One region of the Collibacillus ludicampi genome, then DNA from elsewhere that is predicted to be linked to it. Evidence: riboswitches for the same ligand, from Rfam matches in the RefSeq annotation. Region 1 holds a riboswitch; each other region holds the start of a gene.
The links. Region 1 has a riboswitch for cyclic di-GMP ahead of DNHGIG_RS05965 (DUF6042 family protein). Riboswitches for the same ligand answer to the same signal wherever they lie in the genome.

Region 2: another riboswitch for cyclic di-GMP. It lies ahead of DNHGIG_RS16775 (pyridoxal phosphate-dependent decarboxylase family protein); the one in region 1 lies ahead of DNHGIG_RS05965 (DUF6042 family protein).
Region 3: another riboswitch for cyclic di-GMP. It lies ahead of DNHGIG_RS16785 (hypothetical protein); the one in region 1 lies ahead of DNHGIG_RS05965 (DUF6042 family protein).

The regions. Positions count from the first base shown of each region.
Region 1 is NZ_BOQE01000001.1:1,193,103-1,197,386, reverse strand. It holds gene DNHGIG_RS05970 (EAL domain-containing protein) at 1-1,289, shown strand, start outside; gene DNHGIG_RS05965 (DUF6042 family protein) at 1,516-1,959, opposite strand; cyclic di-GMP riboswitch class I at 1,971-2,054, opposite strand; gene DNHGIG_RS05960 (glycosyltransferase family 2 protein) at 2,280-3,290, shown strand; gene DNHGIG_RS05955 (GtrA family protein) at 3,314-3,721, shown strand; gene DNHGIG_RS05950 (ArnT family glycosyltransferase) at 3,758-4,284, shown strand, end outside.
Region 2 is NZ_BOQE01000001.1:3,298,789-3,303,072, forward strand. It holds gene DNHGIG_RS16755 (enoyl-CoA hydratase-related protein) at 1-262, opposite strand, end outside; gene DNHGIG_RS16760 (MarR family winged helix-turn-helix transcriptional regulator) at 419-874, opposite strand; gene DNHGIG_RS16765 (hypothetical protein) at 1,258-1,539, shown strand; gene DNHGIG_RS16770 (glycoside hydrolase family 113 protein) at 1,466-2,113, shown strand; cyclic di-GMP riboswitch class I at 2,480-2,564, shown strand; gene DNHGIG_RS16775 (pyridoxal phosphate-dependent decarboxylase family protein) at 2,644-4,284, shown strand, end outside.
Region 3 is NZ_BOQE01000001.1:3,303,138-3,307,421, forward strand. It holds gene DNHGIG_RS16780 (methyl-accepting chemotaxis protein) at 1-1,655, shown strand, start outside; cyclic di-GMP riboswitch class I at 1,864-1,947, shown strand; gene DNHGIG_RS16785 (hypothetical protein) at 2,058-2,453, shown strand; partial or broken gene DNHGIG_RS16790 (ATP-binding protein) at 2,652-2,966, opposite strand; gene DNHGIG_RS16795 (hypothetical protein) at 3,072-3,551, shown strand; partial or broken gene odhB (2-oxoglutarate dehydrogenase complex dihydrolipoyllysine-residue succinyltransferase) at 3,587-4,284, shown strand, end outside.

The DNA of each region.
Region 1 (4,284 bases):
CTTTATTTTTTTCGGAATTAAAGAATGCGATCGATCAGGCTGAAAAAAATAACCAGGTACTAGCCGTCATGTATCTGGATTTGGACCGTTTCAAGTATGTCAATGACACCTTTGGTCACCATGTGGGAGATGAATTGATTCAGCAATTCTCCATGAGGGTAGTCAAATGTATTCGAGATACCGACCTCGTAGCCCGCATGGGTGGAGATGAGTTCACTCTTCTGTTAAAAGACATAAAATCTACGGATTGCGCTCTGAATATCGCGAGACGTATCATTGGATCCTTTGAGGAACCCATAACGCTGACGAATCAAGAGCTTTTTGTAACCACAAGTATTGGAATCGCCTTTTTTCCGAAAGACGGCACAGATGCTCAGACTCTAGTAAAAAACGCCGATACCGCTATGTATAAAGCCAAGGAAAAAGGAAGAAATCATTATCAGCTCTATGAATCCACTCTGACCCAGCATGTATCGAAAAAGCTGATTTTAGAAAGCTCCTTTCGAAAGGCATTGGAACAACATCAATTCTTTTTACTCTATCAACCGAAAGCGGATATTCACTCGAACAGGATTATCGGCGTGGAAGCATTACTCCGCTGGAAACACCCTGAACTTGGAGAGGTACCCCCTGCTGAGTTCATCACTCTGGCTGAAGAAACAGGATTCATTCATTCGATAGGAAAGTGGGTCTTATATACCGCCTGCAATCAAAACAAAAGCTGGCAGGATAAGGGGTTGCCGCGAATTCCTATCGGCGTCAATTTGTCTATGCATCAGTTTCAACGGGATGATTTGGTGGGAACCATTCAGTCCGTGCTCAAGCAAACGGGGCTCGCTCCCCAATGGCTTGAGTTAGAGATCACGGAAAGTGCGATCATGAATAATCCGGAAGAGGGTGCAAAAAAGATCAAACAAATGAAGGAATTAGGGATTCACCTTTCCATCGATGATTTTGGCACTGGGTACTCTTCATTAACGAGTTTAAAACGTTTTCCCGTAGACACATTGAAAATTGACCAGTCTTTTATTCGGGAATTGACGACCGATCCAAAGGATGCGGCGATCACGAGAGCGATCATCACTTTAGGGCGTTCCCTTAACTTGAAGGTAATTGCGGAAGGTGTGGAGAATGAGGAGCAGCTTGCCTTCTTGCGGAACCAGGACTGTCATGCACTGCAAGGTTACTTGTTCAGCCACCCTCTGACAGCACATGAATTTGAACAGCTGCTAAAGAATCATACGAACCGTAATGTTTTGATTCACACGCATCCTCATGTAGAAGTTTGATCGGGCTGTCCCGCTGAGAATCCCTTAATTCAATCGCTTGTAGAATCGTATCCCGAAGATGAGGACAGACGTTGCAGTCACCCGCTTACGGCGTCGATCACTTGCATCAGAGAAAATCCCCGAAGCAGGCGGCCAACCGATCTTTCGGAGGATTTTCTCTTTCTTATTTTCTGCGAATTCAATCGTACAGCATTTTCTCACTGACCACCCATAGAATGTGTAGGCTTTAACTTCTTGTGCGTATCGCCTCTAATATCTGTATTTCTCTTCGCGTTAGATTGAGGACGTTTTCTGGACTCGGTATGCAGCCGCAATCGATCAGAGCCAATCTCGTTTTATCCTCGCATGTAATTTTACGTAGCAACCCAAAACGAATGATAAGATCCAACAGCTCTTCTACTGTCTCAGGATACGAATAGCCTGAGCGCTCATAGATCAAGCGCAATTCAGCTTCTCTTCGGTTTACCAAGTCTTTATCTTTTTGAAAAACGAGATGTCTCTTCAAGTATGAAACGACTTCCTCAAGATTTTGTTTATGAGTAGCTGCTTGGATGAGCAACGGGTATACGATCATTCCATCTAACGGAAGAAAGCGCATCCATTGAGCTTTAAATAACACGTCTGATACGAGACTCCAGGAGTTTTGCTTCGGAATTATCGTACTGCTCATTTCTTCATCCCTTCGGTAACTGGCTGGCGTAGTCATAGACCGTAGCCCCTGTAGCTTTGCGTCCTTGGCTTTCGCCAAGTTTGCCATTATCGGAGGTTTAGTATTTGTATTATAATTCATATTCCCTCATTTTTCTACAAAAATTGACAAAGTTCAAGTGTTCGGTTAAAAGTGGGACATTGAACCTTGCCGATCGTTATGTTATCTTGTACTGAGAGGAATCAGGAACATGCGACTCTGTTCTCCCGCGGGATGCGGCGAGGGGCAGAGTCGATCTTGTGTAAGAATCGATATTGAATGCAAACAGAGAGGGAATGCACATGAACAAACGCAAACTGATCTCCGTTGTGATTCCTGCGTACAATGAGGAACTCGTGATTCGGGAAACGCATAAGCGTTTGTCGACCGTGTGTTCCATATCGGGATATGATTACGAACTGATTTATGTCAATGACGGCTCGCGTGACCGTACCGAAGAGATCTTGCGGGAATTGGCGTTCCACGACTCCCATGTCCGCGTGCTGAGCTTTTCCCGCAATTTTGGCCATCAAGTGGCCGTGACGGCGGGCATCGAACACGCGTCAGGGGATGCGGTGGTGCTGATCGATGCGGATTTGCAAGATCCGCCGGAGTTGATCCTTGATTTTATCACCAAATGGGAAGAGGGCTATGATGTCGTTTATGCGGTACGAAAAAGCCGCGCCGGTGAAACCTGGTTTAAAAAGGTGACGGCCAAACTGTTTTACCGGATTCTTCAAAGACTGATCGATATCCAGATCCCCCTGGATACGGGTGACTTTCGTTTGATGAGCCGGCGCGTGGTGGACAGCTTAAATGCGATGCCGGAAAAACATCGCTTCGTCCGCGGACTGGTGTCCTGGATTGGTTTCAAACAGGTGGGCATCGAGTACGAACGGCAAGAACGGTTTGCCGGCGAAACGAAATACCCATTGCGAAAAATGTTGCGTTTCGCTTTTGACGGCATCACATCCTTTTCCTTTAAACCCCTGCAATTGGCAGGCATTTTAGGGCTTTATTCGGCGGGGATCGGCTTCATTGGCATCCTGATCATTCTGTATATGCGCTTGTTCACCCATTCAACCGTACAAGGTTGGTCTTCCTTGATGGTCGTCGTTCTGTTCTTAGGTGGTATTCAACTGTTGATCCTCGGCATGATGGGGGAGTATATCGGGCGGATGTACGATGAGGTACGGAGGCGTCCGTTGTATATCTTGGAGGAGAAAATTGGCTTTCCGGGGGGGACGGTACAGACCCATCAGGATCGGGAGCTGTCACAAAGGCATGATGATTACTTCCCGGCACGATCATAGCTCCGATACAAAGGTGGATCACAGTGAATCTTTCATTCGCGAAAAGAGAACAGTGCCTTCAGTTTTTCCGGTTTTGTCTCATCGGTCTTGTGAATACGTCTGTAAGCTACATCAATTATTACCTGTTCATTCGTATCGGGATAGGGATGGCTGTGAGTTATGCGCTCGCTTATCTTGTCGGAATGATCAGTTCCCTCCTCTTCAATGCGTCCTGGACGTTTGCAGTTCGGCGGATCCATTGGAATATGACGGTGAAGTTTGTGCTGGCAAATCTCTTGGTGGCCGCATGTGGCGAGTGGCTCTTGCGGCCGGTTGTTTACCAACTCCATATTCCCGTCCAATATGCCCAGCTTTTCACGCTGATCCCCACGACCGTACTGAATTTCATGTTGAGCCGGTTTTGGGTGTTTCGCGTTCGTGCCATGGCGTAGTCTGTGTTCGTGTGAGAGGGCATGCAGGAGGTTGCCATGTTAAAAAATTCTCGCTCGCTCAAGTGGTTGCTTGCGATTCTCGTTCTCGGAACGGGGATTCGTCTGGCATGGATCTATTATGTAAATACACAACCGATTTCCGACTTTAAACATTACCATGATCTTGCGCTCTCTTTGTTGCATAACGGCACGTATACGATGCCTGAAGGGCTCGATTATATCAAAGAGAGCACGCCGTTTATCAAGCAAGGGGTATCCTATCCGAGCGCGTTCCGCCCTCCCGGATATCCTTTTTTTCTTGTTTTGGTTTATTCTTTGGATCCGTCCATTCTCGCCGCCAAAATCGCCAATGTACTTTTGAGTCTCGTATGGATCGTCTGCGCTTATCTGCTCGTTCGCCGCTATTTCAATGAACGCACTGGATTGTGGGCCGCGCTTCTCACGGCTGTTTTTCCGCCTGCCGTCAGTTATACAAGCCTTTTGAGCACGGAGATTCTTGCGGTTACCTTAATCCTCGTGATTTTGTGTTTTTTCGCCTATCGTACAGGAGGACGGTGGAATCC
Region 2 (4,284 bases), 2.1 Mb from region 1:
TCATTAGGAGTTGGCAATTCTGGAAGAGTTTTAGTACCTCGTGTACATTCATATTTTCTATTTCACGTAAACTATGACCAGCACAAAATGCCTTGGTAGATCCTTCAATAACAACGACCTTCACTTCTCTTTTCTCAGCAACCTCTTGAAGAAGAGAATCTAATTCTTGGAGCAATTTTAATGATAAAGCGTTAAACTCTCTTGGATTTTGTAATGTTACATAGGCAATATCCTCGTCTTTCCGAACAGACAAAAATTCCATGTTTTTCCCTCCTTTTAATTTGTTGTTATGCTTATAAATATCATAATTATTTTTCATTTGTCAATAAATAATCAGAATATAAATAATATAATTTATTTTATGTTGGTTTTCTGAAAAAAGCAGACTCTTATTTTACTACAACCGTATTTTTTCCCTTTATTCCATCCTTTTTAGAATTCGAGTTATTTTGGAAATTGCAAAATCGAGATCTATTCTATCTTCCTCGTTAAGGCGACTCATTTGGTCGCAGAGAACTTGATGAAATTCTTCCAAACGATGGCTAACTGTTGTTTTTCCTTTTTCGGTTAATAGTAATCGAACGAATCTTCTATCGTTGACATCCCGCTTTTTTACAACGTAACCTTTTTTCTCCAGTTTCGAGATTAACGGCGTTAATTGTTGTTTGGAAATATGAATACTCTTGGCCAACTGGGTCATTGAAGAACCTTCCTTTTGATGAAACAACTCTTCTAATATGTGATACTGCAAGTGCGTTATTTCTGACGGTACTTTCCTTGTAGCAGTATTCTGGGTTGGTTTATCAAGTTTTCTATAAAGCATCGGAATTAGCTGGATGTAGTTTCTAGCGATTTGATCGATTTTTGTATCCATTTCACTTTCTCCTGTGACGATATGTTTGACTTACTGTAAATAATTATTTATCATAATAACATTATTTCAAGGATATATCACCATTTTTGTAATTAAATATTTACTAATAGGTCTTACTTTAAAGGTAGCTATGAAACGTTACACCGAAAAACTTTCCAACAAGTAAGAGTATCGATCAGAAGGGGATATTGACTATGATTGACAATCAAATAAATTTTCGAAAAGGGATCAATTACGACGTAGGGACATTTACTCGGGGCAAAGAATCGTCGTCTCGTGATCGATTCGATCCTCATATTGTGCAACGAGAAATGGAAATCATCAAAAATGATTTGCATTGCAATGCCGTAAGGATTTCAGGATAGGATATTTCAAGACTCACTTTGGCAGCCGAATTTGCCATTCAACAAGGGTTAGAAGTATGGTTTTCTCCAGCCTTAATTGATGCAGATGAACAAGAAACGCTTATTTACTTTGCCGAATGTGCTAAGGCGGCAGAAAAACTGCGGATGCAATCACCCCATATTATATTTGTCGCTGGATGCGAGCTTACGTTCTTTATGAAGGGGCTTGTTGAAGGAGATACAGCATTTGACCGAATGCAAAACTTTTATGAAACCCTGGCGTTTGCTGAAAAGCACAATTCTAAAAGGCTCTTTCCATAAACGGTTAAACGCCTTTTTGTCAAAAGCCGTTATTACGATAAAAGAACATTTTCATGGCCAGCTTACCTACGCATCCGGACCTTGGGAAAATGTCGATTGGGATGTATTTGATATCGTCGGGATTGATTATTATCGCGATGCGCTTAATTATAAATCTTACCGGGAAAAGTTAAGAGCTTACTTTAAACACGGAAAACCAGTGGTCGTATTAGAGTTCGGATGCTGCACATATAAAGGTGCTGAAAGCAAGGGCGGGTATGGTTGGGCAATCGTTGACCACAGCAAAACGCCGAAACAGCTTAAAGGTGATTTTATACGGGATGAAAATATACAGGCCAATTACCTTATTGAGCTACTGGATATTTTTCATGCAGAAAAAGTGAATGGGGCATTTGTTTTCACGTTTGTAATGCCTAGCTATCCATTTAACGAAAATGCTTTATATGATTTAGACATGGCCAGTTATAGTGTGGTTAAAACCTATACTGATCAAAATGGAATGACCTATAAAGATATGCCGTGGGAGCCCAAAAAATCCTTTTTTGCGTTAGCGGAATATTATGCAAAGCATTAACTTAAATTCCAGTCAGTGGTCCTAGACACGAATACGTATTGTAGCGTATTACTTCTCGTTTGCAGAAAAGCTTTCCCATTCTAACACTTTATTATTCCGTTTAGAAGTTTAATATCTAGGCTACAATTTTATTTCCTATTGTCATCAAAAGTAGTCTCTATGGAAGCAAAATCATACTTCACATTCCCTACGAATGGCGATACCGGATACACCCTCATCTCATCAGTAGGGTAGGGCTGTATGAAAGCATGCAACAGCTACACATCCTGCTTTTCACGATCCAGCTAGGAAGCATAAAATAATCAAGACTTGCATTTTGTCATATTTTGTAGAAAAATAAGGGGGAAGATATTTCTAAAATTAAACCTCCGATAATGGCAAACTTGGCGAAAGCCAGGGACGCAAAGCTATAGGGGCTACGGTCAAATGACTATGCCAGCCAGTTACCGAAGAGGTGGAATAAAGAAATCCACCTTATTTAAGGTGGATTTCTTTATATTTAACGAAAGTAAGAAGGGTAGGGTGGTAAAATGAATTTTCAAGAGGTACAATCCTTGTTTCCCAGTGAAGACGGGAACGAAGAGCGACGGAAACAATTGTTAGGTTTTGTAGAAAAAATGATTCAGACGATCGACAGCCTGAAAGATCCCCAAAGGGCAACCCTGGGGCCGATGAGAGAGAGAAGCGATGATTTCTATAAGCAACTGATCCGTACCTCTAAGGTCCCCGAACAAGGAATTGGCATGCAGCAAATGCTGGAGGAACTGCTTCAATTAGTTCCCGGGCATCCATATCATACGAGGAATTTTGTCACCAACGTGTTGCCTATGGCAAGTATCCCCGGAATTCTTGGTGCTTTACTGACAACGCTGTTGAACGGCAATAATCTCTGGGATGTGTATGGTCCTGCAGGTGCAGAAGCAGAAGTAAGGGTCATTGCTATGATGTCTAAACTCGTGGGTTATGACGAAAAACAAAGTTGGGGATATACCACATGGGGCGGTCAGGGGGCCGTTTTTTCAGGCCTGCGTTTGGCCATTGCCAAACAGTTTCCTCATGCTAAGGAAAAGGGGATTCCCAACAATCTCTATTGTTTCGCTTCAGAAAACGCGCATTACAGCTTATTAAAATCGGTGGAAGCTACAGGAATTGGTTCAGATCATCTCGTTTTGGTTCGAACACAAAAAGACCACTCCATGGATGTAGCCGATTTGCAAGCAAAAATGGAGGCTGTCATTCAAAAAGGCGGCATTCCTGTGTATGTGGTAGCCACCACTGGAACCACTGACTCCTTTGGTATTGATGACATACAAGCAATCAAAGACGTATGTGATGAGCTCACGATGAAGTATGGATTAAAGCCTGTACATATTCATGCAGATTCCGCATTGGGCGGATTTTATAGCTTTTTTAACCATTACGACTTTACTGCCAATCCTCTGAAACTGGAAGAAGAAGTAAATGATGGATTACTGCACATCCGTGAGCGAATGCAACATTTACATTTGGCGGATAGTCTTTGTTTCGATTTTCAAAAGTTTGGACAAACGCCTTACCTGTCCAGCCTGTTTCTTGTCAAAAACGGGAAGGATCTGGGACTTCTCGATTTGAATGAGTTTGAAACGCCGTATGTAGGCAATCGTGGCTACGGAAGTTACCATACCGGTTACACCCTGGAATGTTCCCGCATGTCCAGTTCCCTAGCGATCTACGCAGCCTTGTTGGCTTTCGGTATCGAAGGTTATCAACAGATACTGGCCAATTACGTACGTGTAAATCTTGCCTTTCGAAAAAAATTGTTAGCAGCGATTCCGAATGTAGCCATTACCAATGAAGCCAATATTGGACCGATCACCACGTTTCGCTTCTATCCGGGAACTGTGGAATGGGCAGAAGAGATATCGGGCAAGGCAAGCCGTGCGCAAATTGAAAGAAACAATGCCTGGAATAAACGCCTATTTGAGCGCTTAGGAGAACATCGTGACCAGGTCTTTTTCGGCGATACCACAAAACAGTGTCTCGTGGATATCATTGACTCGAGCGAGCGGTATCCCATTGCTGTCGTAAAATTTTTCTCGATTTCCCCATATACAACTGTGGAGAGTGTGGATCCAATCCTTGCATTTCTAAAAGAACAGGTAGAGCAATATATCAACGAGCGCATGAAGGTG
Region 3 (4,284 bases), 2.1 Mb from region 1:
AAAAATTGATCCTATCTTTCACCCTATTGGTGATCGTTATTTCTCTTTGCTTTAGTACGATCGCCTATAAATCGGCAAATTATATTGTCGATAATCATGTGCTACCAGAGTTTGACCGAACGTTAAAAACGAATATTAGTTGGGTTCAGGAGAAATTGGATAAGAATCTTGTCATTCAATCGGATCAAGGATCCAATGAAGCATACAACAAGTTGCTGTCCTTTTTAAATGAAGAGAAAAAGCAGTTGGGTGTGGAAAACGTCTATGTACTGGGAAAGAAAGAGAAAACGTATATCGTTGCTTTGAGTGAAGCGGCTGACCAGCGCAATGCGGAGTATCCCTTTACCGATGAAATGAACAAAGCTTTACAAGGCTCTATGCAGATTAGCAGTATTTACAAAGACGACTTTGGAGTTCATAAGTCTGTGTTTGTACCTATCGCTGGAACCCATATGATACTAGGGATTGATATGGATGCCAGATTCGTGGATCAATTGAGAAGCGAAATCATCCAGATCAGTATTATAGTTACAGGAATCATGATTCTGCTAGGAAGCATCGCTGGTTATTTCTTATCCAAACAATTTACCAAACCTTTGCGACTTCTCGTTTCCCATACCCAAACACTAGCGAAAGGCGATCTTCGCGGCGAAGTGAGCATCACCAGTCATGATGAAATGGGGCAATTGGCCGAAAGCTTTAATCAAATGAAACTTCACTTGAAGCGTTTGCTAGAACAAGTTGCAGCCACGTCGGAACATGTGGCTGCATCCTCCAAGGATTTGTCTGATAATACCCGTATGTTTACAGACATGATCAACCAAATGACCGCATCGCTTCAGGAGGTCTCTTCCGGCAGTGAAACGATAGCACAAGGGGCCAAAGAAAACTCAAAAGCCATGGAGGATATGGCAAAGGGTATCCAACATATTAACGAATCCACTGTCGAAGTGTCGGAAAAATCTATTGAAGCCGCTGAGGAAGCAGGTCGCGGAAATCAATCGATTCAAAAAGCGGTCTCCCAAATGGAGCTAATAACATCTTCAGTGGAAAACTCTACCGAACTGGTGCGCCAAATGCATGGACGAGCCAATGAAATTGGCCATGTGGTCGAGTTTATCACTAGCATTGCTGATCAGATCAACCTGTTGGCATTGAATGCGGCCATTGAAGCGGCCCGGGCGGGTGAATATGGACGGGGATTTGCAGTGGTTGCCGACGAAGTCCGCAAACTCGCCGAAAAATCCTCCCAATCGGCCAGTGAGATTACCAATCTGCTCCACGAGATTCAGGCGCACTCTCTGAAATCGGTAGAAGCCATGAGTCAGGTTACTCAGGTGGTGGTTTCCGGGAGCAACCAGGTACGTACGGCCGGGGATTCATTTGAACGGATCTCCCACTTGATTGACAATGTCTCACAACAAATCCAGAATGTCTCGGCCGTCATTCAGGAGATTTCCGCCACATCGGAACAATTGTCCGCATCGGCAGAAGAGACGGCACAGATTACAGAAACATCGTTAGAAAATACCCGCTCCATAGCTGGTACCGCACAAGAACAATTGGCGGCTATAGAGGAAATCGCTCAGGCGACAGACACGTTAAGTGATCAGGCCAACCGGTTAAAAGAATTGGTTGGCGAATTTAAGATTTGACGGTATAACAATGTAAGGATTCAATAAGCGTTTGTATAGTGTTAGACATATGCTTGATAAAAACATATAGGTGTCCTCCTATTGCTAGGGCAGTGGGAGGAATGTTTCCTAGATCTTTCATTGAGACAATAAGCATAAAAAACAAGTGGCAGAACAGGTCACGATCCGCAATTCAAGAACTAACTTAATATCCTGATCAAAGTTAATCCTCCGATAATGGCAAACTTGGCGAAAGCCAAGGACGCAAAGCTAGAGGGGCTACGGTCAATGACTATGCCAGCCAGTTACCGAAGAGGTGGAATAAAGAATTCCACCTAGTTCAAGTTGCTCAAAGCAAGGTGGAATTCTTTTTTTGAAATCAATTCGTATAGATCAAAATTAGAGAGAGGAAAATTTAAGACAATGGGGGAAAAGAGATACAAGAATCGTTCGATGGTACACCATTGTTGGACGCATTCGGAAGTTGCCTTCATAAAGGAAAATCTTCATCGCATGTCGGTCCGGCAACTTTCAATATCTCTAGGGCTTCCATTTTCCAGTGTTCGTCGAAAGGTTGATCAAATTAAAAAAGGGATCATAAAAACAGGTGAACATCTCTGCCGTTCTCCGAAAACTGAGACGACATTCTCGGAAGTGATGTTTCTTTACTATCTTCGTATTATGGCCCGTGAATGTAAACAAAGAGGTGTAAAGCCCGATGTCTCTTCATTTCTTGAAGAATATCGAAAAATAAAAGGGGAATTAGAAGCAACCCCCTTAGCAGAGAAGATCAAAGAACAGATACAATCCATTGGATAGTTCGTTTTAAACCGCTTTTTAGCGGTTTTTTTGTTCGTATTATAAAATCGAATAAAAAAAGCGGTAAGATGACCGCGAAAAAGATAGGGATATGCTCAAAGCAATAGGGGGGGATGGGTGTCCTACGCTTGTATTTTATTACTTTTCGACAAAAAGCGCAATAAATCGACATAGATTCGTTGCGGTGATCAGTTGAAAGCGTAACATCTCTATCGCTGATTTGCTGAACTCGGGCAGTTCATCATGAAAGAGGACGCCTCCGTGTGCAAGTGAAACTTCTCCTGTTTTTGGGATCGACCCGCCGCCGATCAATCCAGAACCGGAGATCGTATGATGGGGTGCGCGAAAAGGCCTGTTTGTAATGAGCGCTGATTTTTCTTTCAACAATCCTGCTGCCGAGTAGATTTTGGTTACTTCTAACGCTTCTTGAAAAGGAAGTGGGGGAAGGATTGTGGGGAGTCGGCGGGCCAGCATCGTTTTCCCGGATACAGGCGGACCGATCAAGAGGATATTAGGATACATTGTCAGTTGCCAACGTGACGAGTGCAGCCCAGTATTTTCATTTACTGCGGCTTCAAGCCGCACGTTTGCGCACAAACACCCAAGCCTTTAATCTTAATGACTCCAAAAAGCTTGCTTAGGAATCCGCGAGCCGCTTCACATCCGGCTGAACTTGAACAGAGGCGTTTTTTGCGGGTTCTGGACGACCCTTATACCGCCAATAACGGAAAAGAAGTCGAGCGGTTGATCCTGTGTACAGGTAAAGTTGCGATTGACCTAAGTGCGGCACTAGAAACAGGAGCATTTGCAACAAATCGGTTGGCGATTGTCCGAGTCGAACAGTTGTATCCGTTCCCGCAGGATGATTTGTTACAGGTGTTAAAACGATACCCGCGATTACGTGAAGTTGTATGGGTGCAAGAAGAACCTAAAAATATGGGAGCATGGATGTACATGCAGCCGCGATTACAAGCATTGATACATACACCGCTAAGGTATATCGGTTGGCCTGAACGTTCGAGTCCGGCAGAAGGCATGGCGGATGTTCATGAGGGCAACCAGAAACAGATTATCGACAAAACTCTGAATTTTGATTAGACCAGGTTGAGTGTGAAAGTAAGGAGGACCCGATCATGAGTGAGATCAAGGTACCTGAACTGGGAGAATCAATTCTTGAAGCAACCATACAGAAATGGCTGAAAAATGAGGGGGAATCGATCACCGAGGGAGAACCGATTGCAGCACTTGAGACCGATAAGGTTAACGTTGATGTGATCGCACCTGAAAGCGGTGTATTACAGGAGATTTTAAAACGGGCGGGAGAGACAGTGGCGGTGGGGGAGGTGATTGGGATTATCGGCGAAGTGACCTCAACAGCCGATAAACCGCCTGCGACTTCGGAGGAATATACAGTCCATAAGCCAGACAAAGTGGGCGGCAGGGAACAAACCATTGAAAAAGAGCCGATAAAACCTTTACTTCTCAAGGATGATAATTTTCCTCCTCTTGCAACCCCAGCTGTTCGTCGATTGGCTATGAAACTGGGCGTTGATTTACATCAAGTACAAAGAAGTTTGGGACGAATTACGGAAGCGGATGTTCTGGAGTTTGCCAAAGGAACCAAGAATGCCTTACAAAACGAAAGGAATGTGATGCCCTCTGACCGTATGCCTTCCATTCGGCCCGGGGCGGTCGTTCCGTCTGGTAATCCGACACAGGAAACGGTTGCTGCTTTAAAAGAAGAAAGGATCCGCATGACGCGGCGTCGTTTGACGATCGCGCGCCGGCTTGTCGAAGCTCAACATACGGCGGCGATGTTAACAACGTTCAA